Regions from separate parts of the Paenibacillus sp. FSL R10-2734 genome, predicted to be linked through region 2. Evidence: riboswitches for the same ligand, from Rfam matches in the RefSeq annotation. Region 2 holds a riboswitch; the other holds the start of a gene.
What was found. A riboswitch is a leader RNA that binds a small molecule or an ion and turns the genes downstream of it on or off. The one in region 2 is predicted to bind cyclic di-GMP.
Positions count from the first base shown of each region.

Region 1: it holds a riboswitch for cyclic di-GMP, as region 2 does, so the genes downstream of both, NSS67_RS03570 (NPCBM/NEW2 domain-containing protein) here and NSS67_RS29140 (EAL domain-containing protein) in region 2, are expected to answer to the same signal.

Region 1 is NZ_CP150170.1:767,699-784,138, forward strand. Features, by position in the region: gene NSS67_RS03540 (carbohydrate-binding domain-containing protein) at 1-14, shown strand, start outside; gene NSS67_RS03545 (TetR/AcrR family transcriptional regulator) at 71-637, opposite strand; gene NSS67_RS03550 (SDR family oxidoreductase) at 904-1,665, shown strand; gene NSS67_RS03555 (alpha/beta hydrolase) at 2,168-2,962, shown strand; gene NSS67_RS03560 (sensor domain-containing diguanylate cyclase) at 3,003-3,992, shown strand; gene NSS67_RS03565 (hypothetical protein) at 4,141-4,707, shown strand; cyclic di-GMP riboswitch class I at 4,864-4,950, shown strand; gene NSS67_RS03570 (NPCBM/NEW2 domain-containing protein) at 5,109-10,922, shown strand; gene NSS67_RS03575 (LemA family protein) at 11,139-11,687, shown strand; gene NSS67_RS03580 (response regulator transcription factor) at 11,739-12,374, shown strand; gene NSS67_RS03585 (IS30 family transposase) at 12,459-13,415, opposite strand; gene NSS67_RS03590 (patatin-like phospholipase family protein) at 13,528-15,360, opposite strand; gene NSS67_RS03595 (AAA family ATPase) at 15,614-16,440, shown strand, end outside.
Region 2 is NZ_CP150170.1:6,698,281-6,714,720, reverse strand. Features, by position in the region: gene NSS67_RS29175 (DUF1116 domain-containing protein) at 1-761, shown strand, start outside; gene NSS67_RS29170 (ankyrin repeat domain-containing protein) at 860-2,005, shown strand; gene arcC (carbamate kinase) at 2,037-2,987, shown strand; gene NSS67_RS29160 (cytosine permease) at 3,011-4,465, shown strand; gene NSS67_RS29155 (nucleoside deaminase) at 4,481-4,933, shown strand; gene NSS67_RS29150 (alpha/beta hydrolase) at 4,999-5,871, opposite strand; gene NSS67_RS29145 (Zn-dependent hydrolase) at 5,993-7,234, shown strand; cyclic di-GMP riboswitch class I at 7,460-7,545, shown strand; gene NSS67_RS29140 (EAL domain-containing protein) at 7,635-9,878, shown strand; gene NSS67_RS29135 (methyl-accepting chemotaxis protein) at 9,891-11,606, shown strand; gene NSS67_RS29130 (ring-cleaving dioxygenase) at 11,885-12,862, shown strand; gene NSS67_RS29125 (flavin reductase family protein) at 12,880-13,485, shown strand; gene NSS67_RS29120 (hypothetical protein) at 13,744-14,322, shown strand; gene NSS67_RS29115 (NADPH-dependent FMN reductase) at 14,526-15,065, opposite strand; gene NSS67_RS29110 (MarR family transcriptional regulator) at 15,356-15,808, shown strand; gene NSS67_RS29105 (MFS transporter) at 15,820-16,440, shown strand, end outside.

The DNA of each region.
Region 1 (16,440 bases), 1.4 Mb from region 2:
ACCATAAGCTATAAACTGCATGTAAAAGCCACTCCATCACATTGGAGTGGCTTGTTAATACAGAGCTTAATTAGTCGCTATTAACAGGGATGAAATTCTGTTTAATCGGTTTATTTAAGGTATTTATAATCACATTGTGTGAATTAAAAGACAGAATTCGGATCAGCTGCTCTGCCATATGGTTAGCGGTATATTTGAACCCACCCTTTACCCACTCTATGATTAATCCAAATAGAGCATAGGCTGTATAACTGGAAAACAACTCAATATTTATATTGTTATTAGTGTTATTAACCACGACTAAATCCTGCTTGGTGAGCTCCTTTAAGATGTCGCAAATCTTATTTTGAAACCCAGGCAGAACATTGGATTCTACAATGATGGTATAGAAATTAGAGTATGAGGCCACATGTTCAAAAATTTTGATGCTAGAGGTGGTAAGTTCACTAACGATAAATTTATCGGTGTGAAGATAGGGATCTTTATAAGCCTTAATTAAATCCTCTAACACATCATCAATCAGCTCATTCAAAAGTTCTTCTTTGGTTTGATAATGCTTATAGAAGGTTCCTCGGTTTAAGTCGGCAAGGGTAACAATATCGGTTATTGTAATGGTGCGGAAATTCTTTTTTTCCATGAGAAATATCAATGCGTTCTTTAATTCTTTTCTCGATTTGCTAGTTCTCCGATTTTTAAGCAACAGAAGCCCACCTAACTGTCTATTTTCTATTCCTATTTCAACATAATTCCGAGTTATATATATTTATGAACATTTGGTGTCTCATTTGTATATTGATAGTTAAATTGTGGAGGATTAAACTTAAGTAGAATAAATTTTAAGTGTTTTAGAAATTTTATGTATTGATATTTACATTATAGATAAACGTAAAGGAGACTTCCAACATGAAACTTCAAGACAGAGTTGCAGTTGTTACAGGAGCAGCATCGGGTATGGGGAAATCTATCGCAGAATTGTACGCTAAAGAAGGTGCAAAAGTGATTGTAGCCGATCTTAACCTAGAAGGTGCAGAACAAGTAGCTGCAGGAATCGTTAGTAATGGTGGAGTAGCCAAAGCATTGAAAGTAAATGTTGCTCAAGTAGAAGATATCAACAACATGATTGATACCGCGGTAAATGAATATGGGACGCTAGATATTCTAGTCAATAATGCGGGTATCATGGATGGATTCGAGCCTGTTGGCGATATTACCGATGAACGATGGGATCTTATCTTTGATATAAATACTAAAAGTGTAATGCGGTCCATACGTAAAGCGCTGCCTATTTTCCTCGAAAAAGGAAAAGGTGTTATTGTGAATACTGCTTCTACAGGTGGCGTAAGTGGTGCCCATGCTGGAGCAACTTATACTGCCTCCAAACATGCTGTAGTAGGCTTAACGAAAAACACAGCTTTTATGTATGCCAACAAAGGCATTCGTTGTAATGCGATCGCACCAGGAGCTACTGCTACTAACATTAGTGCTTCAATGAAGAATATCAATGAGTTCGGCATGAGCCGCACTCAACTAACACAGGCTGTAATTCCTCGGGTAGGTTCACCTGAAGAAATCGCACAGGTTGCGTTATTCCTGGCTTCGGATGAATCGAGTTTTGTAAACGGAGCTATCCTCGCTGCCGATGCAGGCTGGACTTCAGCATTCTAAACATTGGTTATTATATAAGACGATTCGATTCATATTAAAATCGTAAAAAGATAACAGAGCAGCGATTCTCTAGGTATTAGAGAATCGCTGCTCTTTGCTTTGGGGCGTTGTTTGTTTCTGCTTCAATATTTTATCCCCGGAGTCTAACGGACCCAGATGACGTTATTTGCAAATTTTTAGCCTTTTGAGCAAGGTTTCGGACTCCAGAGACGCTATTTCATATAAAGCGGCCCATATTTGGTGTATTTCGTGCCAATAGTTGCAGTGGAGTCCGTTAGCAATATAAATGTTGAATAATACCTCGTTTAGGGTCAGCTGGGTCCGATAACGAACGACTTCTTATGGGCAAAGGTTAGCGGATCCAACGAAGGAAGTGCCCGGTGCCCGGCATGCTTTCGTTGTACCCAATGAGTACACATAGCTTATCTTTTTATGCTCTTGATATTTCCAGGGTAACCCCTCAAAATAGAGAGAATGCTAACTATAAAGGGAGTTATATGAAATGAACGATGTTAGAGCTCGGAATCATGTGAAAGTGATTGGAGAAGGAGAACGAACGATTATTTTTGCACATGGATTTGGATGTGATCAGAGCATGTGGCAGTTTATTACACCTTCATTCGAGAAGAAATATCGAATCGTTCTATTTGATTATGTAGGCTCAGGTAACTCAGATTTAAGTGCATACACAACGGATAAATATAATACGCTCCACGGCTATGTACAGGATGTATTGGATGTTATCGAAACGCTGGAGCTCAAAGATATTATTTTTATAGGCCACTCTATTAGCTCTATGATCGGGATGCTTGCTTCGATTGAGCGACCGGATTATTTTGATAAAATGATAATGATTGGTCCTTCTCCATGTTATTTAAATGAGGGGGATGCTTATTTCGGAGGCTTCGAGAAAAGTGATATCACTGAGCTTCTGGATATGATGGAGATGAATTTCGCAGGCTGGGCTAGCTTTATGGCGCCTCTTGCCATGAACAACCCTGACCCGAAGTTAACGAAAGAGCTAGAACGCAGCTTTATTTCGGCAGACCCTGTTATTGCTAGAGAATTTGCAGAAGTTACGTTCTTTGCGGATCATCGAGAAGATCTATCTAAAGCCACAGTGCCTACACTTATTCTGCAATGCTCTGATGACAGCATCGTACCTATAGAGGTCGGAGAATATTTGCATAGATACTTGAATAATAGTACCTTCCGGTTAATGGAGGCTAAGGGTCATTACCCACATATTAGTCATCCTGAGGAGACCATCACTTTAATTAATGAATATCTTACGTAAGCTGGACAAGATTATGCTGTGTTGAAAGGATATTTAGATAATGGATGACCGATTAAGATATGCGCCTTGTGGCTATGTTTCTATCACTCATGAAGGAATGATTATCGATGTAAATCAAACCTTTCTGGACCGTATGGGGTATAAACAGGTTGATTTGGTGCACAAGCATTTTGAATCTATCATGTCTACGGCAAACAAGCTTATTTTTCATTCATACTTCTATCCTTTTATTAATCTAAATGGACATGTGGAAGAGTTATTTATAAATTTGAAGGACAGTGAAGGGAAAACGATTCCATATTTATTAAATGGCAGACGGTTCGAGAGTGAAGGCGTAGAGATCATTGATTGTATCCTAGTACAGATGGGAAAACGTATCGATTATGAGCTGGAGCTGCGATCTGCCAAGAAGCAGATAGAAGCAGCGTACTGGGAAAAGGATCAAGCGCTTGCTGAGCTCAGGCAAATTCATTTGGAAATTGAACAGAAACAAATCGAACTGCTAGAGATGAATGCCGTTTTAGTAGAACTATCAAATACAGATAAGCTTACCGGATTAAAGAATAGAAGGTTTCTTCAAGAAAAGCTGGAAGAGCAGATTATAGGGTGCGGTCAGGATCAAGAGCCATTTTCGCTGTGTATCATCGATATTGATCATTTTAAAAAAGTGAATGACACCTACGGGCATCAAACAGGAGACTATGTGCTGGAGAAACTAGCAAGTATCTTGAAATTGCAATCCCGTAAAGAGGATATGGCGGCTAGATATGGCGGCGAAGAATTCGTACTTCTTTTACCTAATACAGATATCGCGGAGTCAAGGACCATAGCTGAGAACTTACGGCAATCGATCGCTTATTCAACTTGGGATATGGGCCAGATTACGGTGAGCATTGGCATAGCTACATTTACTCCCATCGATTCAGAGACCACCCTTCTGCAAAAAGCCGACCAAGCCCTTTATGCTTCTAAAGAGCAGGGAAGAAATCGGGTTACGCACATCATAGATTTGAATGAAAAGCTTCTTTAACAGGGGTCTTTTTTTTCTGCTTATCAAAGCGTGACCCAAGGTCAGCACATCTCCGTCTAGAGGATGAGATCAATTCAGGTTAGAGTCTGATTGCAGGTGACCCCCAGGGCTGTACAATTTAGGTAATGAGAAGGGGGACGGGATGGATATGAAATGGCATAAATACATATCACGCTGGGCGGATTCAAGAGGGCTAGGTGGACGAGAAATTGATTATCAATGGCCGTCTCCATCATTTCCGGTGGTAAGTATTCGCAGCAATTTGGGTCGATACTCAGGTCAGGGGTATGGTTACGGAAGTAAGCCTCAAGTGAAGACAGCTGTTGGATTAATTGCCATTGGAGATATAGCTGTCGGCTTGATTTCCATAGGTGCAATAAGCGTTGGCGTACTATCCTTAGGAGCAATATCACTAGGAATGTGGTTAGCGATCGGAGCGATAGCGCTTAGCTGGCTTGGCTTCGCAGCCGGGGCGATTGCCATTGCAGGCGTGGCGGTGGGAGCGATCGCGATAGCGGAAAAAGCGTTTGGTGCGGTTGCCATAGGTGATACGGCGTTAGGAGCGGTAGCCATAGGGAGGATCGCTGCGGGTGCGGTAGCTATTGGTCAATGGGCATATGGTGTAATCGCAGTTGGAGAGCATGGCTTCGGTTTAATTCCTATCACAGGTGATGTGTGGAATTGGTTCCGGCGTTTGTTTGGGGCGGGGAGTTAAATAGACCTCCAGTCCTAAAGTACCTCTCTTTTCTGGGATAGTCGATAAACATTATCTATCAGAATAGAAAAACTAATTGCAATTACCTATTCGTATTTCATACCATTTAATCATGCGATCAGATGTAGCGTTATGTTACTCTTTGTAATGTATTCGAAACTTCATAGGCAAACCTATGGAAATGTAGGGACGCAAAACTATAGGGACTAAGGTTATCACAACTATTGTCAGCCAGCTGCCAAAGAGTGTATTACGCTTTTTGTTCTTAAGGTTTAATAAAAATTAAGTCTTAATTTTTATGCAACTTTATATGCAATCAAGCTACTCTTTTGGGGTAGTTTTTTTTTGTGCCCATTTTTAGGCATAGAAGAGATTCATATTACATCTGGGGGGTAGAAAAGATGAAAAAAATGATTGCGATCGCTACATCGGCAGCCATGTTAGCCAGTTTTTCGAGTGAGGCAGGTTATGCTTTAGCAAGTGATGTAAGCAAGGTAAGTGTAGTGAACACCGTAGTACAAAGCAAAGCTGAGCTATTAAGCAATGCGTCAGTTATTCCGTTTGATCTGTACGGCAAGGCTATCCTAAGCGCTTATAATGATGTTTTTAGAATGAATCCTGCGAATATTAAATCCATCACAAATAACGGTGGCAACTACTCAGGCTCACCTATAGCTAAGGCTATTGATGGCGATATGAGTACGCATTGGGAAACGGGCAAACCGAATAGTTCAACGTTCACGAATGAGGTTGTCTTTGTTTTCAATGAGTCCACTGAATTAAATAGAATCGTATACGCTGCAAGACAATCCAGTGCAAAGGGGAAGGGGTTTGCTCAGGAATTTGATATTTATGGCTCAACTACGGATGCAGGCGATTATACGCTAGTATCCTCTGGAGAATATAAAGACGGAGCAGGTGACGTAGTAGAGATTCAGTTTGCACCCACAGCCTTCAAGAGACTTAAATTTGTCTTCAAAAAAGCTAACCAAGATTGGGCGAGTGCGGCTGAATTTTCTTTTTATAAAGAAGATGCCGTATCCGCTAAGATGAAAAATTTATTTACAGATGATACCTTGAGTCAAGTTAGCGCAGCATTTAATACGGCAGAGAAATTAACAGCATTAGAACAAGAAGTGCAGTCACATCCACTGTACGCGCAGTTTAAAGCAGATATAGAGAACGCCAAAGTACTACTGGAGAACCATCAAATAGAGGCAACACCAGCCAAGGTCTCGAAGCTAAAAGGGTATGGTACAGAATATGAATCTGCCTATAGCCAAGCTTATAGAATGCTAAACTCAAACGTATCTAAAGTAACTGTGAACGGTGGAAGCTACTCGGGCACGAAACCTGAATACATGCTTGATGATCAACCAAATACGCACTGGGAAACGAACAAAAACAATGATGTAAGCTTCACCAATGAAGTTGTGTTTGAGTTAGCACAAGCGGAAGTATTGGATAGAGTGGCTTTCCTGGCTAGAGATAATCGCAAAGGCTTCCCAGAGGCTTTTGAAATTTATGCATCCGAGACGAGTAAGGGAGAAACCTTCCAGCTCGTATCTAGCGGAACCGCCACTAGCACGAACGACTTTCTGGAGTTTAAATTCGAACCTACGAAGTTTAAAAGATTGAAATTCAAGTTCACGAAAGCCAATATCAACAGACCTTTTGCGGCTGAATTTAGATTTTATACAGAGGATAAAGTAAGCGAAGCTGTAAATGGTATTTTCACAGATGGCACGATGAGTGCGGTTGTTCCTGCTTATAATAGCGTCGAAGCAATCAACGAATTAGAAGAAGCGGCAAAAGTACATCCGCTCTATCCAATCCTTAAAGATGCTTTGGATTTAGCTAGAAAGCTAGTGAATGGTGAAGTTCAAATCGAAGGCACCCTCATTGAGGCCGAGCAGCGTGGTGATATGAAAAAGCATGCGACGCAAAACCTGAGAATTGGTTTCGGTACGAACAACCAACCTACGGGGCTTGTGGCAATGCCTGGTGATACGATCAATGTTTATGTGGATGCAGCTTCTAGCGATAAACTACCTTCTTTAGTCTTTTCTCAACAAGAGGCAGCTTGGAATGTTTGGGCTAGAAGCGTGCAATTGCGTCCGGGTAAGAACACTTTAAACGTTCCTGAATTTGCGACGAATAGTTATTATGCACATGATGTGACTAAGGGCGGTACGGTGTATATCGTAAATCCATATACGGCTGATGAACAAGGGAAGGCGCCTCTGATCCGGTTCGAAGGTTTAGAGAAGATTCCATTTATGACGAAGGCTACAGATCCAGAGCAATTTAAAGCTTTCCTTACCACATACAAACAAAGATTAGACGAAGATAAAGCTGCTCATCCGAATGTTCAAGATCGTGAGCTCATCGATGTGGTTGAAATGGTCAGCGATCATGTTATTTTTACAGGAACAGCTACAGAAGCGTACAACAAGTTTATTACGCAAGGTAATAATCCACTGAATACCGTAACCGGCTACGATACTTGGATGAAGACGATCTTTGACTTCTATGGCTTAGATGGCAGTAGCGAGATCCATGATGCCAAGCTAATCCGTGAAAATATTCGATTGATGCAGCCTTATGGTGCAATGTATGCTGCGGGCGATCATACAGGGATACAACTTGGAACAGTGGGGACTATGTTAGGAGATTTTAATACGACTTATCTAGGCTGGGGATTGAATCATGAAATTGGGCATCGCTTGGCTATGGGTGAACGAGAATATGGCGAAGTAACCAATAATATGGTGTCTATGTTGATGTCAGTCTATGCGGACTCGATGGATACTCGTATTCCTTTTGAAAGTGATATTTATAAATATGTGATCGAAGAAAATAAAGTGGTTATGAATCAGCAGGGCTTATTTGCACAGCTTGGTGCCTACTGGCAGTTGGAATTGGCGCACCCGGGTTACTGGACAGAACTGACCAAGCTGTACCGCGAGCGGAAGGTATCCCTTCCGAACGGCGACAACTCCAAGCAGCAGTATTTGGTGGAGTTCTCCTCTGAAGTGCTGGGGTTAGACTTAAGCAGCTATTTTGCCAGACATGGCTTCACTGTGAATCCTGAAACGAAAGAGAAGCTAGCTAAATATCCAGCACCTCAAAAACTATGGTATTTAAATAACTCGGTCGTTCATTATGAGGGAACAGGAATAACAGATAAGAATGTTGCGATAAAGGTTAATATCACGCCTAACCCTACTGCTAAATCGAACACATTAAGCTTCAGTATGGATAAGGATATTAAGAAAGATTTCTTAGGATATGAAGTGTATAGAGACGATAAGCTAGTAGGGTTTACAGGGACTGACCAGTTCGTGGACACGAATGTAGATAGCAGCATCAATTATACGTACAAGATCGTTGGTTATGATAAGAAGCTGAACCCACTGAAGCCGGTACAGGTTAAAGCCTTCAAGCCAGCGCTGTCAGTTGAAGATCAAATTACGTTAAAGCTTAATCAAACCTTTGATCCGATGAAGAATGTAAAAGCGACTAACTATCAAGGGAACGATATTACTGCTGATGTCACCCTGAAATCAAATACCGTCGATGTAACGCAAAAAGGCGATTACGAAGTGGTATATGAAGTGAAGAACGAAGGGGTTACAGAAACCAAAACTACACAGGTTACGGTAACGAGTGACTATGCCTATCTTTCGGATCTCAATGCCAAGTCAGTTGTTGTAGGTTGGGGTGAATTAAAGAAAGACAAAGCCGTTTCTGGTGGAATTATCACCCTTGTTCGACAAGGATTAGCTGCAACTTATGCCAAAGGGATCGGCGTACATGCGAACTCTGAAGTTGTTTATGATACTGAGGGTAAAGGCTATGACTTCTTTGAAAGCTATATCGGAATCGATCAAGCGATGAAAGGAAAGTCATCCTCTGCAACCTTTGAAGTGTATGTAGATGGAGAGAAGAATTTCGCGAGCGAGGTTTTCCGGGCAGGGACAGAGCACGAATTTGTAAAAATCCCTGTGACTGGCGCACGCGAAGTGAAGCTGGTTACAACAGATGCTACAGATGGTAATGGTTCAGACCATACGGTATGGGCGGATGCGAAGTTTACGAATACTTCAAGCAAACCGACCATTACAGTGCCGGAAGAGACAATCTTCGTTAAGCTGAATAGTGAATTTGATGTTTTGACCGATGTTACAGCTACTGATACGGAAGATGGTAACTTGATTGGAGCCGTTGAGGTAAACTCGAATGGGTTCACTTCAAGCAAAACAGGTACTTATAACGTCGAACTATCAGTTACTGATCGGGATGGAAATACAGCTGTAAAGACTAGAACAATCGTTGTATACAGCGCTAGTAAATACCTGAGTGATACAGCTTGGCAATCGGCAAGAACGGATTATAATGTAGTTCGAAAGGATAAAGCAAGTACTAACAATTCGATTAAACTACTCGTAAATGGTGTAACAAAAGAGTTCGCTAAGGGCTTAGGAACGCATGCCAACTCCGAGATCGTGTATAATCTGGCGGGTGCTAATTTCGAATATTTTGAAACATATGTAGGGGTTGACCGAAATATCCCAGAGCAAAACAACTCCAGTGTGATCTTCAAAATCTTCGCTGATGGGGTAGAAGTGTATAATAGCGGACTGATGAAATTTGGTACGGAAGCCAAACTAGCTCGAATTTCTGTGAAGGGTGTAAGTGAACTGAAATTGGTATTAGACAATGCAGGCAACGGAAATGCTTCAGATCATGGCGATTTCGCTGATGCGAAGTTTATGATCCTGAACAGTACACCAGAGCTTACGATACCTAAATCTGTATCTACCAAAGTGGGCCAAGCGATAGCCATAAACGAAAGCTATTCAGCAATAGATTCAGAGGACGGTGACTTGACGGCTAAAGTTAAGGTTACGGGTGAAGATCAAGTTAAATTTAATAGAGCCGGAAAGTATCCGATCACGTACACTGTAACCGATAGTGATGGAAATACGACCACGAAGACTAGAACTATAGCCGTAGTAGACATGACGGACTTTACGTACCTGACGGATTATGATTGGAATTCTACTCAGAACAGCTATACCGCACCTTTGAAGGATAAATCTATTAGTGCCAATACGCTGAGATTAACAGATGAGAGCAACCAAGTAGTGGTATACGAAAGAGGGATTGGAGCACACTCTAACTCCACGATTGTGTACGATCTAAGCGACAAGAACGCGGACTACTTCACTTCCTATTTAGGTGTAGATCGACAAATGTATGGTACGGTCGGTTCGGTGAGCTTTGAAGTATTCGTCGATGGAGAGAAGAAATTCGATAGTGGCGTTATGGGCTCCAGAGATCCGCAGAAATTCATTGAATTGGATATTAACGGAGCAAAAGAGCTGAAATTAGTCGTTACAGACGGCGGAAATGGTAACGGATCTGACCATGCTACATGGGGAGGAACCAGACTACATTTTGCGAATGGAGATCACCTATTCACTGGAGATCTGGAACAAGCGATTGCAGCGGCGAAAGCAATTTCTCTAGAAGGCTTCACGGCTGAGAGTATAGCAGCATTTACGGCCAGCCTTTCGGGTGCAGAAGCAGCTTTGGCTAATCCTTCTGTCACACAAAGTGAAGTTGATGCAGCTGTAGCAGCATTACAACAAGCAATAGAGGGTCTGACCGAAATAGACCTCACGCAAATCATTACTATTGCGGACCCATATTTAAGTGCTTCGATCAAGACCACTTTAGGCGTAACTGGAGAATTAACATTAGGTGATATGTATAACCTTACAACGTTAACGAGTGAGACCGGAAGAGCTAGATCCTTGGAAGGTCTACAGTACGCCAAGAACCTAGAGACACTTGATATTACTGGAAATGAAATTACAGATTTCTCCCCACTACAAGGGTTAACTAAACTAACGAGCTTATTGGCTGACCCTCAAGTGGTAGAGGTTGGAGAATTAAAGGGACCTGTGGTTGAATTGACCAATCCGGTGAAAGGGCTCGATGGCAGTAAAGTGATCCCTATTTCAGCAGGGGTCAGAAACACTGGAACATCTAAAGAAATCATGTTTGATATGAATGAATGGGCAGCTAATCCTGATGTGTTCACTATAGACCTATCGAACGAGGAGAAGGGAACTTACATGCTGGGGATAACTTACCAAGTCGCAGGTAATCTCGTGCAATTGATTTCTTTTATTGATAACAATTAAATCCCATAGGCAAAAAAAGAACAGACGAATTGTGGTTTATATAAACCGTGATTCGCCTGTTTTTTTGTTCCTTTTACATACTTATATTATAAAATTATCCATTTTGTAATATGACAGAAGTGATGACAACGCTCACTATAACCTGACAAGTCTTTTAATTATAATTAATCAGAACCATTTCAATCCATTCAATCAAATACACTAGAGGTGATACAGATGTTAGGAATCGGCTTGGTCATCGTTATTATAGCAGTAACCTATTTACTGGTTGCTTACAATCGATTGGTCATGATGCGTAATCGTGTGAAGGAGCCTTTTGCTACAATTGAAGCCTATCTACAAGAGCGGTTTGAGGCGCTAACGGAAGTTGCGGAAATGGTCATCTGTTATGCTACAAATGAACGTGAGACCCTAGCGCTAGTGAATAGGATGCGTACTGGTTTAAAAGATCATCAGCTACCTGCTGAGAAGCTAAGTAGATATGTGAAAATGGAGAAGTATCTTCATATGATAAATGTTCAGGTGGACAATTATCCGGAGCTGAAAGCTGGCGATGAGTATCTCAAATTGCAACGTAGCATTAATATTTTGGAGGAAAAGTTATCCGCCAGTAGACGAATCTATAATACAAATGTGACAAGCTACAATACGATGATTAGTATTTATCCTTATCGTTTATTTGCAAGGATAGCTGGATTTAAGTCGGAAATCTTGCTTAAAATGGAGGGCGCCAAACGGGCAGAGGTGAATTGGACGGTATCCTAACTGGATTTGATACAGAGAATTAAAAAGCAAGGGTTAGAGGGAGGTGTTTTCATGAAAATCGTTATTGTAGACGATCATCCTTTAGTTAGAAGAGGGCTGGCATCTGTCATTTCAATGCAACCGAATGTGCAATTTGCTGGTGAAGCTACGAATGGTCAAGAAGCATTTGACGTGATTGAAGCGACAAAGCCTGATATTGTTCTCATTGATCTTAAGCTTGCTGATGAATCGGGGCTGGATGTCATTAAGAGAGCGCGTGCTCGCGGCATTGTTAGTAAGTTCATTCTGTTGACTTCCTCTGCGAGTAGAGAGGATTTCTTAAGGGCTGAAGAAGTACTGGTAGATGGATATGTCCTGAAAGAAGCGCTGCCGGAGGAATTACTTTTTGCTATCCAGTTGGTGCACAAAGGGAGAAAGTATTATGATCCTGGTCTAATGGAAGAAAAGATGCGTATTAGCGGCAGCAGTCCGACGGATGAATTGACACCGAAAGAGAAGGAAGTACTGATTGAGCTTGGACAAGGTGCTTGCAACAGAAGAATCGCTACACGTCTCTTTATCAGTGAATTTACGGTGAAGAAGCATGTCAGCCAGATTTTAGCGAAGCTGCAGGTGAATGATCGGACACAGGCGGCACTGTACGCAAACGCGATAGGGCTAACGAAATATGAAATGTCTTATGAGTAAAAATATTGCCTTAGCATTACATACGAGGAGGTGTCCCAGCAGCCAGTTCATAGCTTTTGGGACACCTCCTGAATTGACGGTTTGTCAAGCTAAGTGCGACACCTGTTCCATAAAAGATTCGTGAGCAGATTTCCATCCTAGACATTTTCGAGGGCGGTTGTTAATGAGATGGATGGTATGAGCGAGTTCCTCATCAGTAACCTGCCCAAAGTCATGACCTTTTGGAAAGAACTCTCGAAGTAGCCCATTCCCGTTTTCGTTAGATCCTCGTTGCCAGGACGAATAGGGATCGGCAAAGTAGATATCCAGTCCGTGAAAGGTTTCTAGGGCGCTATAGCAGGCGAATTCTTTCCCGCGATCTGTCGTAGCCGTTAGAAAAGTTTTGTGAGGGTACTGGCTAGCAATGACACCGAAAGCGATCTCCATCGAGTGAGCCGTACGGTCTGGCATTTTTAGGGCTAGATACATCCGTGTCTTGCGCTCGATGAATGTGGCGGCACAGGCTCGGCTTTTTCCTCGGCTGGATACAACCGTATCCAATTCCCAATGTCCGAAAGCCTCTCGTTTACGCACCTCTTTAGGGCGCTGGCTAATGGGTTTCCCGATGAGAAAGCGTCCACGTGTCTCCATGGGCTTACGCCGTTTACCCTTATGTCTTAGTACCTTTACTTCACCTGTAGCAAGGCGTCCAGTATAGAGCCAACGGTAGATGGTCTTGAAACAAACGAACGATTTACCGTGAAGTCTCCTATGCTCGGCAATTTGCTCAGGTGACCAAGTCTGCTGTAGGTTTGCTTCCAGTTCGCTGGCTAACTCAAGGGTAAACCGACCCTTTGGTTTACACGATACTCGCCGCTCCGTGTAACTAGCCTGTGCAATCTCTGCGGCGTACGTCTCCCTGCAACTCTCTCTGTTTCGCTCTCTAGCAATGGTGGAGTGATGTCTGCCTAGTTCCTTGCCAATCTGTCGATTGGACCATCCCAAGCGAAGTAAGATTTCTAGCTGACTGCGTTCAGTTATGTTAAGATGTGTGTAGCCCATGGTTTGATTCTCCTGTGTAATGGTTGTTGTGGTGACTCCATTTTACACGAATCTTCCATGGGTGTTTTTTATCTGTCGCACTTCATATTACAATCCGTCGTATGCAATGTATCTAAGAAGTTGCTATCTTCTGGCGGATTTGGGCAATCGCTTCTCTTGTTACCACTTCCCCAGCGGCTATGTAGTCGTCCGCATCCTTAAAGCTGATTTGATTAAAGCCAAGATCGGGACGCAAGATTACATCCGCTAACTGCAGCTCTTCCTTTATTAGCTTTGCGCTCATGATGTCTATCGTATTCATTAAGGAATCTATCAGATGTCTGGCTGCTCCCTTTGTGAAAGATTCAGGGCAAACGTTAACTGCTATCACAATATCGGCTCCCATGCTTCGTACTAGCGCAGCTGGCACAGGATGAACAATGGCTCCATCGGCTAAGTGCTTTCCTTGATAATTGACAGGTCGCATGGCTACGGGAACGGCTGTACTTGCGGCAATGGCATGTGCAAGTGAACCCGTCCTCATAATATGAGCCTCACCGGTGGAGACGTCTGAGGCTATTGCGCCGAAGGGTATCGGCAGATCCTCAATTAGACGCTTACCGACATGCTTTTCGATAAAGCTGATGATGGGCGCGTTATGAACAAGGGAGCGCATAGGGAAGGTTGGGCGCACCAGTTGTCCCCAACTGATCGTAGAAAGAACCTTCATACATTCTTTTACAGACATTCCGGCTGCATAGGCACCTCCTACCATAGCTCCGACGCTTGTTCCTGCGATCATATCTATGGGAATGCCCTCCCGCTCCAGAATGTTTAACACACCAAGATGAGCCATGCCTCTTGCAGCACCGCTTCCTAACGCCAGGCCAATAACGGGGCGATCTCCTGCTTTACGGACTCGACCGAAGCGGAGGTGGTGACTGTAAATCATACGTCCTTCGCTCCGAATATAGGCTTCCCTTACGATATTTCTTAATTCCTCTACATTATTGTCGAGGTAAGGGAACAGGGACAGCATACTCAGGGCTTCTTGAGAGAGGATTTCTTGCGCATTTCCTGCTCCTTCTTTCTCTAAAAAGTATTGCGCAAGCAGCGGTATATCTTCAGTTCGCTCACGAAGAGGAGGGACAGACAAGACGGCTAAATGGGAAACGGTCTTCAGGGAACAAGTGCTAGTCAGAATGATTCGTAGCTGTGTAGCTGCCCCTAGCATCTGCAGCAACTTCTCAGAAGGACAGGATTCGGCTTCCTCGATGACAATGGTCCCTCCTTTTGCCGCAATGACCTTGGTCTCCCAATCAACGAGGCTCATGTCTGCTACATTTAACACCAGTAGCGGATATTGTCCGTTCGTTGCTCGGTAATGAAGTGCCCTTGCTACGTTTACCTTCCCTGTACCGGGTTCGCCTATCACGACAACGTGGGCCCGCTTCGTTGACAGGTGTTCAATCGATCCGAGAAGTGTTCGCATTTCGGCGCTTTCTCCGATAAGCTCACCATAACGTTCTTGTTCCTCGGATTCATGAAGTTTCATGATGATCTGACTTTTCGAATGTTCTTCTAGTACACGTTCGTTGGAATTTTGGATTCTCTTGATCATGGATTCGATGATCAGGCTGCGGAACTCGCGATTTTTATCCATCAACAGCAGCATGCCATTCCGGGATACAGATATCACATGAACGTTATCGATCGCTTCTACATGCGCACTGATAGGGTCTCTGGTAAGACAGGACATTTCCCCGAAGAACTGGCCCTTCGAGAGTACAGCTAGTTCTACCTTTATTTCCGTACTAATAAATACTTGTACCTGACCGGATACCAAAATATAAATCCGCTGGCTGACCTCGCCCTGTTGCATGATGAGCTTGCCGGGTACATAATGCTCTTCTTGTATTTCTGGGGCTAACTGCTGTATTTCTTCATCGGACAGGTGCTCAAGCATAGGGTAGTTTATGTAGGAAAGATGCAATTTGAATCCTCCTTATGTGGGCATGATTGAGTATTTTCCCCTATATTATCACAATGAAACTTAATGGATGTCATATGACAAAATAGATGACAAAACAGATGACAAATCCGATGATTAAGTTCATTACAACATAGCGTAGCACGGCGAGATCAGATGGTATAATGATAGTAATTACTTGCGATATTGCGTATTCTGTCTACCTAATTGTAACTAGGGAGTGCTGTTGATGTTTGAGATGCCAGGATACCAAACCTTAGATCTGATAGATAATACCGCAGATATCAGACTGTACAGACTCCTGCGCCAAGAGGATGGCATAAGGGTTATCGCCAAGACAACAACAGGCGAATATCCCGGATCTGCCATGGTCGATGCTTTTCGTCATGAGTATGATATGCTTCAGCGCCTTTGCGGTCGTGGAGCAATCGAGGCGTATAGTCTGGAAATCATGGCGGAACGCCCAGTCCTTCTTTTAAAAGATATAGAGGGAAGTACGCTGGATCAAATACTGCATACACCTGATCATTCACTGGGGCTTCCAGTGCTGCTTCGCATTGCCGTAGCTGTTGCTGATTGCCTTATGCAAATTCATCGTGAAAAAATAACGCTAAATGAACTAACCCCCGCTCATCTAATCGTCAATCCAATTACCCTTGAAGTGAAATTTATTGATATACGAATGTGCTCTACTGAAAGTACTACAAGTCCATTGTCGCCATTGAGCGGCCGACCAGATGCTTTTCTTCCTTATATATCGCCAGAACAAACGGGTCGAACCGGGGTGAACCCGGATTATCGTTCGGACTTTTATTCGCTTGGAGTCATCATGTATGAATGTCTCTCAGGCAGTCGCCCCTTTGAGCTTCAGGATGTTGTTGATATTGTATATCGTCATCTTGCAGATACACCTGAGCCTCTACATCGCAGGTTTCCCACTATCCCACTATCTGTCTCTGACATTGTTGGCAAATGCATGGAGAAAATGCCTGATGCGAGATATGCCAGCGCGTTTGGAATCAAGTTGGATCTAGAGGAATGTCTATCCCACCTACA
Region 2 (16,440 bases):
TGAATCCAAATGGCATTGACTTGCGCTTAATGCTGTCACAAGCCCTTCATATGGGTGACGAGTGTCATAACCGAAATGTAGCTGGAACAACCCTGCTCATTCAAGCGCTAACGCCTTATATTATCCAGACCGACTTTACAGTTGAACAGAAAAAAGAAGTATTTGAATTCGTTAGCAGCAGTGACTATTTCTCAGGTCCAACATGGATGGCGCTATGTAAATGTGCCCTTGATGCTGCGCATGGCATTGAGAATAGTACAATTGTTACCACAATGGCTCGTAACGGAGTGGAATTCGGTATTCGTGTGAGTGGAATAGCTGGAAACATGTGGTTTACAGGCCCTGCACAACAAGTAATTGGTCCTATGTTTGCTGGTTACAAACCTGAGGATTCTGGTCTTGATATTGGTGACAGTGCGATTACGGAGACCTATGGAATTGGCGGATTCGCTATGGCAACTGCACCAGCCATTGTTTCGCTTGTGGGTGGTACCGTTGATGACGCAATTAGCTACACCACAAAAATGGCAGAAATCACAACCACCGAAAATCCTAACGTGACGATTCCAATGCTTGACTTTATAGGGATTCCAACAGGTATTGATATTCAAAAAGTCATTCAAACAGGAATAATGCCGATTATTAATACAGCGATTGCACATAAAGATGCGGGAATTGGAATGATTGGTGCAGGTATCGTTAACCCTCCAATAGAAGCATTTGAGAAAGCATTACTTGCATTAAGTGAAAATATTAAATAGAAGAGGGCTAACTTGCTTAGCCCGCCATTCTTATTTGGAACTAGACGAACATCTCGTGCTAGGTTGTGAGGGAGTGAACAATTTTGGATAATCTATCTTTGAATACGAAACTTATTGAAGCGAGCCAACAGGGAGAACTGGCTTATGTTGAGAAACTATTAAGCGAAGGTGCCAGTGTTGATTATAAAGATGCTGCGGGGCGAACAGCGTTAATGGCGGCAACTCAGAACAATCAAATCGCGATTGCTAAAAGATTAATAGAAGCTGGAAGTGACGTAAACACTAGAGATATTACACAACTCTCACCGTTTATTTGCTCAGCAGCAAATGGCTTTTATGAAATCCTGCGTCTTATGATTGCTGGTGGAGCTGATTTGAAGAGCGTTAATCGTTTTGGAGGAACAGCGCTGTTACCATCGAGCGAAAAGGGCTACTTAAAAACCGTAGAAGTGTGTATTGGTGCTGGGGTTCCAGTGAATCATGTCAACAACTTAGGGTGGTCAGCCCTGCTTGAAGCAGTCATATTGGGGAATGGTGGACGACTATATTCTGACATTATTGAAGCGCTTGTTCATGCGGGGGCGGACGTTCATTTGCCTGATCGAGATGGACTCTCATCCCTACAACGTGCCGAAGAGAACGGTCAGCATAAAGTTATGAAGATTCTAGAACAAAGCTTCCAAGAAAATAATGAATATATAAAGCAGGCAAAGGCTCTTGCTAAAAACGATCAATATGAAGAAGCTATATCCGTCATTAACAAGGCGCTAGAAGTGGAAGCTGACAGCTTGGATTTCATCTATTATAAAGGTTATTTCTTGCAAGAATTAAAGAGATACGAAGAGGCACTTCAATGCTATGAAAGCGGTTTATCTATTGACCCAGCTAATATAGAATTTTATTTCTACACAGCGAATTGTTTAAGACTTTGGAAAAAACCAGAGGAAGCTCTTCAGGAATATGATAAAGCCTGCGAGCTAGCGCCTAATGAAACGTTCTATCGCTACCACAAATCCAATTATTTAAGAGAACTTGGCCGACATGAAGAAGCGATTGTCGAGATGGAGAAGCTTCTGGCGCTTCAGCCGAATAGATATGACTTCTCTTTCCATAAGGCGAACAGTCTAAGATCGCTTGGTAAGCATAAAGAAGCTATTGAAGCTATTGAGAACGCAATTAAGAATGATCCAACTAATCCGTTATACCATTCACACAAAAAGCAATCTCTTGAGTTACTCGGCTAGCGCATAAGAATTGCAACATAGGAGGCACCAGATGAAAGAAACTGTGATTGTTGCTATTGGTGGGAACGCATTGGTCAAGGAAAATGGCCTGGATTCGATTCATGACCAATCTGAAGCAGTAAAAGAAGTTGTCGTTAATATTGTTGATATGGTGCAAGAGGGCTACAATGTCGTCGTTACACATGGTAATGGACCACAAGTAGGGTTTGGACTAAGAAGATCTGAGATTGCACATGAAATTGCCGGCATGTCTCCTGTTCCACTAGTGAATTGTGGAGCTGATACACAAGGTGGAATAGGTTATTTAATTCAACAAGCCCTAATTAATGAATTTGCAGTTAGAGGAATCCATAAGAATGTGGCTACAGTAATTACGCAAGTTGAAGTAAGCTCTGAAGATCCTAATTTCAAGAGTCCAACGAAACCAGTGGGATCTTTCTTTTCCCAAGAACAAGCTGAAGAAATGAAAAATGAGCATCCTGAATGGAGCTTTGTAGAAGACTCTGGTAGAGGATACCGTAGAGTAGTTCCATCACCAAGACCTATAGATATTGTGGAGAAAGACGCGATTAAGTCATTAATCGATGGGGGCTTTGTCGTTGTCGCTGCAGGCGGTGGAGGGATCGCAGTCGTGAAGTCTGATGATAACACGTACAAAGGTATCGATGCAGTCATCGATAAGGATTTTGCTACGAGTCTTTTAGCAGAACAAATTCATGCAGAGATATTAATTATTACAACTGGAGTGTCTAGAGTTTGCATCAACTATGGTAAACCGAATCAACAGGAGCTATCCAAGATGACGGTTGATGAGACCAAACAATATGTACTAGAAAATCACTTTCCAGCAGGAAGCATGCTGCCTAAAATTGAGGCGAGTTTAAGCTTCTTAGAGAAAAGCGGAACGCGAGTTATTATTACGAATCCGGAAAGCTTGAAGGATGCAATGAATGAACAAGCAGGCACTCATATCGTGAAGTAATTTAAGCGAGGGGAAGTGTAGATATGGATCAAGCAAAGTTAGAACAAAATTATGATAGGTACAAATCATACGGTTACGGTGAGGAATTACTACCCAAAAAGCCTGAGCAAAGAGACTGGGGAATGTCCAACTATATAACACTCTGGATGGGCGCTGTTCATAACATTATGTCGTATATGACAGTAGCAGGTTTCTTCGTCCTAGGGCTGGATACAACACAGGTGCTCTTTGCCGTTATGCTTTCAGCTATTATTGTCTCCGCATTTTATGCTTTAAATGGGTATTCTGCCTCCAAATATGGGCTGCCATTCGCGATGCTGCTTCGTGATTCATTTGGTGTAAAGGGAGCCATTATACCTGCATTAATACGAGGACTTGTTGCTGGGTTAGTATTCTTTGGAACCACAACCGTTGTAGGTGCAGAATCATTAAATGTTATATTTGCTAGATTTATTCCGAATTATATGGATTTAGGCGGTGGCTTCACACTATTCGGGCTAGCGTTCCCGACAATGATCTCTTATGCAATTCTTTGGACAGCAACGGTTCTGTTGTTCTTAGGCGGAATGAAAACATTAGGAAAGTTCGGTAACTGGTCATCGCCAGTAGTATATGTGTTCATCATCGGTGCTGCTGTTTGGGCGATCAAGATTGCTGGAGGTTTTGGCCCGATTTTAGAGTACGTACCAGCAAACCCAAGTTCAAGTCCACTAGTCTTTATTGCTTGCGTAAGTGCATTAGTATCTAACTGGGCGGGCCCTGTTGTGAATATGTCGGACTTCACGCATCGTGCGAAATCACCAAGAGCGGCTATGATTGGCTTACCAGTAGGGTTTATCTTGTCTTATATTCTTTTCGCCATTACTTGTGTTGCTTTAATCGCGGGTACTGAAATTGCATTTGGTGAGCCGATCTTCAATATCGTTCATGCCATTGATAAAATTGAAAGCACTTTCGCTGTTGTTGTATTGATTCTAGCGCTAAATGTAGGAGCAATCGCCTTCGTAGTATTTGCCAACTTATTGCCAGCTGGCTTGCAAATGTCATCTCTTTTCCCGAAAAAATTCACTGTAAAGACTGCGGGTGTCTTAACAGCCGTTGTTGGAACTTTGATTTTGCCATGGAAGCTTGTAGAAAGCACGACGACCTTATTTTACTTCTATAGCTTTATTGGGTCTATCTTTGGTCCAATTGCGGGTATTATGCTTTCAAGCTTCTTTATTCATCGGAAAAGAGTATTAGATCTTGACCATATCTATGTCCCAGCAGGTAGCAATGGTGAATATAAGAATGGTTACAACCCAGTTGCAATGGCTGTTTTAGCAGTCAGCTTCATCCTTCCTATGTCAGGCGCATTTCTTAAGGGTATCCCATTCCTAGTTAGGATGAATGATTTTGCATTCTTTAGTGGCTTAATTGTTTCGTTTGTTCTATACACCATCTTTAGCAAAACATTAAAATCATCCCAATTAAACTAGAGGAGGAATTTTGAAATGGATTACATGAAATTGGCGGTAGACGCAACGATCGAGGGTATGAACAAGAAATTTGGAGGCCCGTTTGGTGCAACGATTGTTCGAGGCGATGAAGTGATTGCAGCGGTTAGCAATACAATGATGAGAGACACGGATCCTTCTGCACATGCGGAAATGGTAGCTATCCGAGAAGCTTGCAAAAAGCTAGACACGATGGACTTATCGGATTGCGTAATTTATGCGACCTGTGAACCGTGTCCAATGTGTATGGGTGCTATCATTTGGTCAGGTGTTAAAGAAGTTCATTATTGCAGCACAAGAGACGACGCGAAAGAGCATGGCTTCTCTGATATTCATCTTCGCGAATATTTTGTGGGTCATGATGAGAGTGTTGTTAATATGATTAAAGTGGAAGCTAGAGAAGATTGCGATCATTTATGGACGCATTTCCACGAATTAAACAAGAAATAATTCAGGTGGTATCCTATATTTTCCGGCACTATTTTAGTGCCGGATTTTCCTGTTCTTTTACAGATCTACTCAGCCAGATGAAGCTGGAGAAAATCAATCACCTGATGGAGTGCTTTTTGCACAACAGGGTTATCGAAATCTTTTTCAAATACATGCTCTCCGTTAGGAATAGTAATAAGCTTCGCCGGTACTCCTTCTTTCACTAGCGCTGCTCTCATAAATACCGATTGTTCATACGGCACATCTACATCATTTGTTCCGTGCAATAGCAATGTAGGGGGGAAGTCATTAGTTACATGATGAATAGGACAGAATTTGAGGAGTTCTTCCTTATGTAGCGAAGGATTTAAGCCCGTTACTTCTTGTATCCATTGACCGGATTGTCTAGCATATAAATAGAGAAGAAAACGCTCGTCAACGCTTGCATTCGTAATGATTTGATCGGACACCGTACTTTTAGCAGTCTCTTTGGAGACGATATCTTTTTCGCAATAGAATTTACTTGATTCGAGTGCCCATGGTGCACTAATATCGCCATATCCATAGAAGGAGACAATCGCACGTGGCTTGTGGGCGAACATTCCTGTGCACAGCGCAAGGAAACCACCTGCAGAGCTTCCCACTACAGCGATCCTTGAGGGGTCAATGGAGAATTGTTCAGGTCCTTCATTCACTAACCAAAGAAGGCTATCTTGGACATCTTCAAGGATGTCAGATAGGGTTGATCTAGGGGCTAATCTATAGTCAATCGAAAATAGCGCAAAGCCATTGTTAGTGTAAAGTTGTATCATTTCCTCGGATAGATCTTCTCGATCACCCCACAGTAGGCCGCCTCCGTGAATGTACACAATAGCAGGGGCTTGGGGACGGTTTGTTTCATATAAATCAGCTTTAATTGTAAATGAGTCATTTTCTTTAAAAATAATGGTCTTCTTCATCACTATCCATTACACCTCATCAAGTATGTGATTTTTAAAGATTAGCACTTCCTCTATTGTATATCATTCACGAATTTTGATGAAACCATAATCATGAATACCCAGGATAGGAGATATTAGCATGGATAGAAAGAGAAGATATCAGGCATTATTTGATAATATTAATCAATATAACTCGGGTGATAAGGGCATCACTAGAATTGCCTATACGAATGAAGAGCAGACATGTACAAGTGCTTTTATGCGGATGTGTAAGGCTGAGCATTTAGATATACGAATGGATCATTGCGGAAATGTGATTGCTAGAAGAAATGGGAAGATAGAAGGGCTTCCACCCGTTGTAATGGGCTCTCACTTGGATACGGTTTACCAAGGAGGGAAATATGATGGTGTAGTAGGTGTAACGGCTGCCTTGGAAGTGATCAAACGTCTAAACGAAAAAGGGATTGAAACGGATCATCCTATCGAAATTATTTCTTTTGCCTGTGAAGAATCCTCGCGGTTTGGTATTTCAACTGTAGGCAGCAAAGTAATGGCAGGGTTATTTCAAAAGGAGAAATTCAAAGATTTAAAGGACAAAGATGGGATTACCATGGAAAAGGCATTTTCGCTATGCGCATTAGATTACAATAGTATTGACCAAGCGAGTAGAGTGAATGAAGAATTAAAAGCGTTTTTCGAATTACACATCGAGCAAGGTCCCGTCTTGATCAACAATAATAAGAAGATTGGTATTGTGACTGGAATTGCAGCACCCGTGAGGCTTCTTATTCAAATATCAGGGAAAGCATCCCACTCTGGAACGACGCCTATGAATATGAGAAAAGATGCTTTTCTGGGTGCTTCAGAAATAGCATTGGAGCTTGAAAAAGCAGCCAAACTCGAACAAGAATTTGGAACGGTTGCGACTCTCGGGGTGATAGATATCTTAAATGGCGCCATGAACGTGGTTCCGGGAGAGGTTGAAATTAAAATTGATATCAGATCTACTTCAGTGGCATCCAGACAACGTGTATTAGACCATCTGTATCAGACGATGTCCTCAGTACAAGAAAGTAGACAGCTTGAAATTGAGAGTACTGAAATCATATCGGAGGAACCTGTCCTATTATCGAATGAGATCAGTCATGTTCTAGAATCCATTTGTGAAGAGAAGGGGATATTAAGTCAACGGATGATCAGTGGGGCAGGGCATGATGCCATGAACATGAACAGACTATGTCCAGTAGGGCTAATCTTTGTTCCTTCAGTAGATGGACTTAGTCATCATCCCAATGAATATACAGATCTGGATGATATCATTATGGGGATTGATATATTAGAAGAAGCTGTTCTTCGTTATGCGTTCGCAAGACAAACATAGTTCGGGTTGAGAAATAAGTCCCAATGTGACATATTTAAATGTTACATTGGGCTTTAGTATCTAAATTTTATTATTGTTCGCAGAATTGTTGCTTTACATTAATGAATATTATATTAAAGTTAACATTGACATTTGTGAAAAATTTCCCAATATAATCGCAGCGGAAATAGGTCTTTTGGAGATAACCTATTTTTAATAGAGTATTTAGGATTAGTAATTGTGACAACAGAATATTGGTAAACCTATTGAAAAATAGGGACACAAAGCCATAGGGTCTAAATCTAATATAGATATGACAGTCGGTTGCACAGTGAGAGTTTTTCACTCTTATTTTTCGATACATATGAGATGTTATTATTCTGATAATAACATCTCATATGGGGAAAAGGATGATAGATACATGGATCAGACACAACTGCGAATATGGAGAATGATAGGACTCGCCATAATGGCTATGTTGATATTTAGCGGGTGTTCTTACTATTTCATAAAATGGACTTTTGGTTCTTATTTTGGTTCTTATAAGGAAGAAGCGGCTACTGCTACATCAGAAGCTACGATACATGCGAGTAAATCGATTGGAAATATGATACAGAGTGGATCAGATTACTTAGATGGAATTGCTGATTCTATTTCGGAAATTGATGATATGAATTGGGAAGAGGCCCCCAAATATCTACATCACTTTGATACAAAATATAATTTTATTCGAATTAGCATCATCAGTCCAGATGGTAAAGCCTACGCATCAGATGGGGAAATGTTTGAAGTATCAGATGAAGTAGAATTCCAAAAGGCTCTGCAGGGTATTAGCAGTATCTCTGATCCATTCTTAGATAAGATCTCCAATAAAGAAATTATCACGATCAATAGTCCACTTAAGTTTAGAGGTAAAGTGAAGGGTGCTATATCTGCCAGTAGATATACACAAGATCTTTATGAGGCTCTTGGAGCTACCTTCTTTAATGGTCATGGTTATTCTCAAATCATTGACCACAAGGGACAAGTCATTGTCAAGTCGAAGTATCACGAAGCGGATAAGTCAATTGATAATATATTCGAAAGTATAAGTCTTGATTCTAGAAATAAGAAACAACTGAAAATCTTTAGAGAGAATATAAGCACAAATAAATCTGAAATAGGAATATTTTGGATTAATGGAGAAAGCACAATGGTTGGATATTCCGGCATCCAGGGGATTGAGGATTGGTATATTCTCTCCGTGATGCCGCAAGATGTGATCATAGTTAGGGCGACCGAAATGAGCCATGCGGCTTTTCTATTTTGTATAATCATGTTTGTTTTATTATTGATCATATTTGCAAATATTTTATGGAATAAAAGAAAAACCAGGAAAAATATGGATAGGATTACCTTTGAGGATGAATTAACACATCTTTCTAGAGCAAATTTATTTGTCATAGATGCTCAGCATTTACTGAAAGAATACCCAAATACAAGGTTTGCTGTTATGCAATTTGACATTGAACAATTTAATTACATAAATGAAATTGTCGGGTTTCCCGAAGGAAATAGCATTTTGATTCAAGTGGCCAATTGCCTAACAGAAAACGCTTTAGCTGAGGATGTCATTGGACGTTTAGGGGGTGATCGTTTTATTCTTTTCACTTCGTATGAGAGTAAGTCGGAATTATTAATCCGTATGCAGGTACTTACTGAAGAAATGAGCGACTGTACGTTTGGAAATGAAGAAGGTTTTAGGATAGTAATCAATTGTGGAATTTATTGTGTAGAAGATAATCAGAGCGATATCCTCGCATGTATTGACCGGGCAGGAATCGCCTGTAAGTCCATTAAAGGTGGATACAAGAGTGCATGTATGTTCTTTGATGAACAATTGTTATTGCAGATGCACGAAGAGCAGGACATCGTAAGAAAGATGGGTCCTGCAATGACAAATGGTGAATTTATAGTATATTTACAACCGAAAATTGATCTTCGAGTGAACAGATTTCATGGCGCCGAGGCATTGGTTCGATGGAACGATCCTCAGAAGGGACTTATTTCTCCTGTAGTATTTATCCCGATATTTGAGAGGAATCGCTTTATCGTGAAATTGGATTTAATGGTGTTAGAATCAGTATGTATCATGCTGAGTAAATGGATTCAGGAAGGAATCCAGCCACTTCCGATTTCAGTGAATATATCGCTTGTAACCCTATACCATAATGAGTTCCTGATCAATTTGACGAACATTATTAACCGGTACGAGGTACCTGCAAGATTGATAGAGTTAGAACTAACCGAGTCTATTGTATTCCAAAATTTAGAATTCGTTAGAGATATTTTGTTGGATTTGAAAAGCAAAGGCTTTTCCATAGCTATCGATGATTTTGGGACAGGTTATAGTTCCTTGAATGTATTGCAATTTTTTCCTGCTGATGTCATTAAGTTAGATAGGGCATTTCTAATGAGTAAATCTAACGATGAGACAGGGAAAATAGTAATTGCCAGTATGGTCAAACTAGCTAAAGATCTGAATATGAAGGTTGTGGCTGAGGGTGTGGAGACAGAGGAGCAAATAGATTTTTTGAAACAAGTGGATTGTGAGATCGCACAAGGGTATTATTTCGCGAAACCAATGCCAGTGGAAGAATATGAAATCTTAATTAAAAGTACATAGGGAGTGCAAAGCATGAGGAAAATGAGAAATTGGACTATCGTAGGTAAAATTACTGTTACTAATTCAATATTACTGATAGGTGCCCTGATCATTGCGATCGTTGGTAGTATTTATTTCGACAAAATGTATACAAACTCCAGAAGTATGTATAAAAATGATCTTACATCAGTCTATATACTTGGTAAGTTTGAGGCAAACCTTCAGGAGATCGGAAGTTTAACCAATAAAATGATTGCTAGTCATGATCCTACTAAATTGAAAGAGAATCATCAGCAAATTCTTGACCTTCAGGCTAATGATAAAGAACTCATCAACCAGTTTGAAGGAATACGTTCCCTTCCAGGCGAAAAAGAAATTTTTGATGATGTTGTATCACTAACGAAACAATATCAGGAAGTTCAGCAACCAATGCTTGAAAAGATGCTCAAAACACCAACATATGATCCTGATGGAGAAGTCTTAAGTCTTGAGGCGTTTAATACGAAACGACTTGATGAACTTAGCACACTAGTTGAAATGAACTTAGGCAACGCTCAACATGAAGATGTTCAGAATAAGAAGCTATATGAAAAAGGACTTACGATCAATATCGTTATTGCCTTTCTCGTTATCCTGATTTCAATCTTTTCATATTTGTCCTTGAGAAGATATTTCTCACGAGCAGTAACCACTATCCTGAACTTTTCAGAGGCGTTTGGTCGAGGAGATCTGACTCAAAGAGCTAAGTTGGATGCCGAAGACGAATTTGGTCAAATCGTGAAGTCGCTTAATCATTCGGCAGAGCAAGTACAAACCATTGTGGCTAGTGCATCTTCTTCAGCGCAAGAATTAGGTGCACTTAGCGAAGAATTATCTGCAACGGTTGAGGAAGTAAATGCTACAATGGATCAAATTTATAATTCCTCGCAAGAGGTTGCTTCTGGAAGTGAATCTTTAAGCGCAACAACAGAAGAGGTAAATGCAACGGTGCAAGAGATTATCTCCAATGCAGATATGCTGAGTGATAAGGCGGGAGTAGCACTAAACACCTCGGAGGGAATTTTGGTACAGGCAGCTTCTGCGAAGGAAAAGGCTGTAGCGTCGATTCAATATGCGACAAGCTTGTATGCCGAGAAACAGAATTCCATTAGGCAAGCGATTGAAGCAGGGAAAGTTGTTAATGAAGTAAGTGCGATGGCCGGGTATATTTCAGAGATTGCAGCCCAAACGAACCTGTTGTCCTTGAATGCTTCTATTGAAGCGGCAAGAGCTGGAGATGAGGGGAGAGGATTTGCTGTGGTTGCTAATGAAGTACGCAAACTTGCTATACAGTCAGAGGAATCAGTGGTTAAAATTCAGAAAATGACTCTGTTAGTGGAAGATGCTTTTGAGAATGTGTCCTCTCAATCACAAGCGTTACTGGATTTTATCGATTCAACTGTTATAAGTGATTACGAGAGTTTCGAGCAAGTAAGTATGCAATATAAAAATGATGCCGATATGTTTCATGAGATCACAGGTGAAATGGTATCTTCAATGCAAGGACTGAAGTTATCAATGGCAGAGGTAGATGATGCGATGACGAGTGTTGCCGTAGTATCTCAACAATCTGCAGATAATGTAAGTGGCATTCGAAATCATATTTCAGATACATTAAAAGCGTTTGAAGATGTGGCTGCTTCTTCTGAGCACCAGGCGAATATTGCGGAAATGATGAATGAGACGGTTGGGAAATTTGTGATCGAGTAAGAACCAAAACAGAACAGCCTTGTTCATTATGTCTCTTAACATATTGAACAAGGCTGTTCTGCTTATCTTTTATAGTGATCTGTTGACAAGAACAAAGGTGTGTGTTAAATTTATCTTAAGTTAAAGATAATTAATGTAAAGATAATTGTGAAGCATAGGATCAAATGTTGGGAAGAAATTTTTTTGGTTAATATCTTAACATTAAGATATTTCAATTAAACTTTCTTATCTAGGGAATTATATTACAAAATCAAACTAAACTTTAGGAGTGTATAATCATGAGAAATTTAAAAGGGATTCACCACGTTACAGCCATCACAAGCAGCGCAGAAAAAAATTACGAGTTCTTTACTTACGTATTAGGAATGCGTCTAGTGAAGAAGACAGTCAACCAAGACGATATTCAAACGTATCACTTGTTTTTTGCAGATGATAAGGGCAGTGCCGGAACGGATATGACGTTCTTTGACTTCCCTAACATTCCTAAAGGTGTACACGGAACCAATGAGATTGCCAAGACATCCTTCCGGGTACCAACAGATGCTGCATTAGACTACTGGGTAAATCGTTTTGATCGCCTTGAAGTGAAGCATAACGGAATTAAAGAGCAGTTTGGCAAAAAGACATTATCATTTGTAGATTTTGATGACCAACATTATCAACTCATCTCAGATGAATTTAATGAAGGTGTTGCATCAGGTACACCATGGCAAAAAGGGCCGATTCCTTTAGAGTTTGCGATAACTGGCTTAGGACCGATCTTTATACGAATTGCTGATTTCAATTACTTCAAAGAAGTTTTGGAAAGAGTCATGTTGTTCAAAGAAATCGGTCAAGAAGATGCTTATCATTTGTTTGAAGTCGGAGAGGGCGGAAATGGCGCGCAAATTATTGTAGAGCATAATGAGGACTTGCCGAACTCGCGTCAAGGCTTTGGTACTGTTCACCATGCTGCTTTCCGTGTAGAAGATCGTGCGATGCTAGATGAATGGACAGAGCGCTTTGAAGGCTTCGGGTTCCAAACCTCTGGGTATGTGGATCGTCATTTCTTCGAGTCGCTCTATACACGTGTTGCCCCGCAAATCTTGTTTGAGCTTGCGACAGACGGACCTGGATTTATGGGAGATGAGGAATACGAAACGGTTGGAGAGAAGCTTTCATTGCCACCATTCCTGGAGCCTAAACGTGAGCAAATTGAGAAGTTAGTACGCCCTATAGATACCGTAAGAAGTACGATCGATTTCGTAAAAGAGTGAAGAGGGAGCTGGGGAGATTGATTTCGATTGATCCAAAGCACAATAGTGAGCGGGAAAATTATAAATTATTAATTGGTACTGTAATTCCTAGGCCCATTGCCTTTGTTACAACACAATCAGCAGCAGGCATCTTGAATGGTGCACCGTTTAGCTATTTTAATATCGTCTCAGCTAATCCTCCGATGGTTTCACTGTCTATTCAAAGACCAGCGGGGCGTTTAAAAGATACAGCGCGTAATATTTATGACAATCATGAGTTTGTTGTGCATATTGTGGATGATGAGAATGTTGAGAGAATCAATCAAACCGCTGCCTCATTACCGGCAACAGAAAGCGAGATTGAACTAGCGAATCTTACACCGGTCCAAAGTAATTGTGTAGCTGTGCCTGGCGTATTAGAAGCGAAGGTTCGTATGGAATGCAAGCTAGTACAAGCGATTCCTCTAGGGGGAGAAGAACCTGGGAGTGACTTATTCATCGGCGAAATTGTTCAGTTTCACATCGCTGAATCGATCTATCAGGAGGGGCGGATTGACCCGAGAAGTCTAAATGCTGTGAGCCGTTTGGCGGGATCAAATTACGCAACACTTGGTGAGATGTTTTCAATAGAAAGACCGGAATAAACCAATACAGAATAGACCTGTTCAGTATGTGATGATACATACGAGGCAGGTCTATTTTTTTATAAGAAAGTATAGTTTCACGCAGTTCAACCCTTTTCAAAATATTTCTTTTCGGCAACTTTATCCGAGAAAATACTACTAAATCTCCTATTTCCTATTTTTTCCTACTGATCTATACTTTGAATTGTTCCCAAGTAACAATAGTCGACTTGAATAGAGGAAGGTGACCCAATTTTTATTGAAGCGATTAATCAAGCTATGCACATGTATGATGACGGTTTTCTCAAGATCGATAAAGTCGAGCATACAGAGAATGAGATGTATCTGACCTTATCCTTGTATAAGGAGGTATTTGGTCAAACTGCGGGAAGATACCATCAATGGCTAATTACATGCAAAGGAGTCCAGGAGAGCAGTCTTAATCTGCAGAACCCATCTTTTTATCTGGAGCTTCACCAGGATCATCCGGTACTGTTTAAATACCAAAAACCCTTCTTCATGATTATGGGTCCCGAACACATTTATAAGAACGAGAAAATTTATGGGAAATTATTCGTCGAATTGCACTCGTTTGCGCAAAATTATGGCTCTAAAGAATTCGCTGCTGAATTTTTGCCCGATTTAGAAACCTTTACTGATCATCTTATTTGTTTTTGCGCTGGTCCCCAAGAAATTTTGGATATCTACGCCCGTGTTCTCGAAGCTGAATCACTTCAAGTAACTACTTTTCCGTATGGGCGCACTCATAGCGATACCGGTCAGGAACAAATTTTATTATTCCACCCTTCTCAGTACATTGTAGCAGAGAGCTTCGAAGTGAATTTAATAGAGACGTAAATAATACTGGACAAATATATAGGGATGGAGATCTCATACGTTTAAAAGAAGAGCGGTTCAAATTATCAGTTTAATGAAATAAGACGATTTTAATGTTACCAGACACACAAAAAATACACCCCCTAGAATGGACCGGACAAACCATAGGTTTATCCAATGTCTATTCCAAGAGGTGTATTTCATAATATCAACGCAGGTTAATCTTAACGAAGAGTCTTGAGCGCACCGCTCCAAGCCAATACTTGATCAAGCATGCCATTAACATTGGTAAGGTGCAGATCCGCTGGTTTGAACACAGATCCGTTCTCGAAATCAGTAAACAGGGACAGGGCAGGATGTACACGAACGTCTGCTACAGACAGTTCTCCCAAGATTCCACGTAAATGTTCAGCTGCACGAGCGCCGCCTACGGAACCATAACTTACGATACCCGCTGCTTTGTTGTTCCAAGCTTCACGTGCATAATCGAGTGCATTTTTCAGTGATGCAGAAATACTGTGGTTGTATTCTTGAACGATAAATACGAAACCGTCTAACTCAGCAAGCTTTGTATTCCAAGCAGTCGCTTGTTCAGTGGCATCTACTTCACCCATTAGTGGAAGCTTGAAGTCCGCGATATCTACGATCTCATAATTAGCATCTCCACGTGCATCTGCAACCTTTTTAACCCATTCTCCTACTTGTGGGCTTAAACGCCCTTGACGAGTACTTCCCAAGATAATTCCGATGTTTAATTTTGACATTGTTTGTTCCTCCTCGATTTTTGTTCTACCAAATAGTTTGTCTAGAAATCCCATGAATTACACAACCTTCAATCAAATAATCTTAAGAGTGCTATGCTCTAGTTGTCTTTAAGTTAAGTATCTTTAACATGAGATAATAATACCTGATTAAGTTTACTTTGTCAAGCAACTTAATAATAGTTAGTTTATAATTTTGTATCACCTTTACAAATTTAGTTGTTAGGAATACAATTGTCTAAGCAACTAATTATCGAGAAGATAATAAGAAGATGATGAGAAGGGGTTTACTCATGACGACAAAGCATAACCAATCCGAACTTTCGTTAGGATTTATGATGGGAACTACTTATCGTAAATTAAGCGCGTTATTTCAAAATTGGCTAAGAGAGTATGATATAACACCAGAGCAATGGTCAGTCCTTTTTCAAGTCGACAGAACGGAAGGGCTAATTCAGAAGGACATCGCGGAGCGTTCGGGTAAGGATAAACCAACTACGACGCGAATTCTGGACCACTTGGAGGGAAAAGGACTGATCTATAAAAGAACCGGGGAGAAAGATCGACGTTCTTTTAAAGTTTATATTACGGAAAAAGGAAGAGCTCTGATTAAGGAAACCTTTCCTATCGAGGGTCAGGTAACAGATGAGATTAGGAACTGTATTTCCAGTGATGAATATGAGCTGCTTATGGAGCTTCTTCTAAGAATAAACAATCATATAGATCAAATAAATGATGGAGAGTAGGAACGTAAGTGATGTCAGACCAACAAGAACCGCGTACGAAACTTTGGACCAAATCTTTTATTGCTTTAACGATTAGTGCTTTATTAGTATTTATGAATTTACAGATGCTGCTATCTTCATTTCCGTCTTACGTAAAAGGAGAATTTCAAGTCGGAGATATTATGGTCAGCCTAGTTACTAGCGTATTCGCATTATCTGCAATTGCCTCGCGTTTTATGACTGCTTTTCTGATGCGGAAGGTTAGTCGTAATGTATTATTATATATTGGTTTAGCTATTGCAGCGGCCATAACCGGAGTTTATGTTGTAGCAGATTCAATCGGGTCGCTGTTGCTGATGCGAGTAGGCTATGGGATTGGATTTGGGATCGCCAGCACGATTATTCCAACGATTGTATCACAGATTATTCCTAGCAAAAGAATGGGTGAAGGCATAGGCTATTTCGGCTTATCTACCAGTCTTGCGATGTCAATTGGTCCTATGATTGGCTTAAACGTAATGAAGCAATCGGGGTTCGGAACACTGGCTATGGTTGGAACGTTCACCTTGCTTCTTGCATTTCCAGTTCTATTCTTCTCACGTTCGCTTCCAGCGGTGCCGAAAAAACAGCTTAGTGCACGATCCAATGAATCA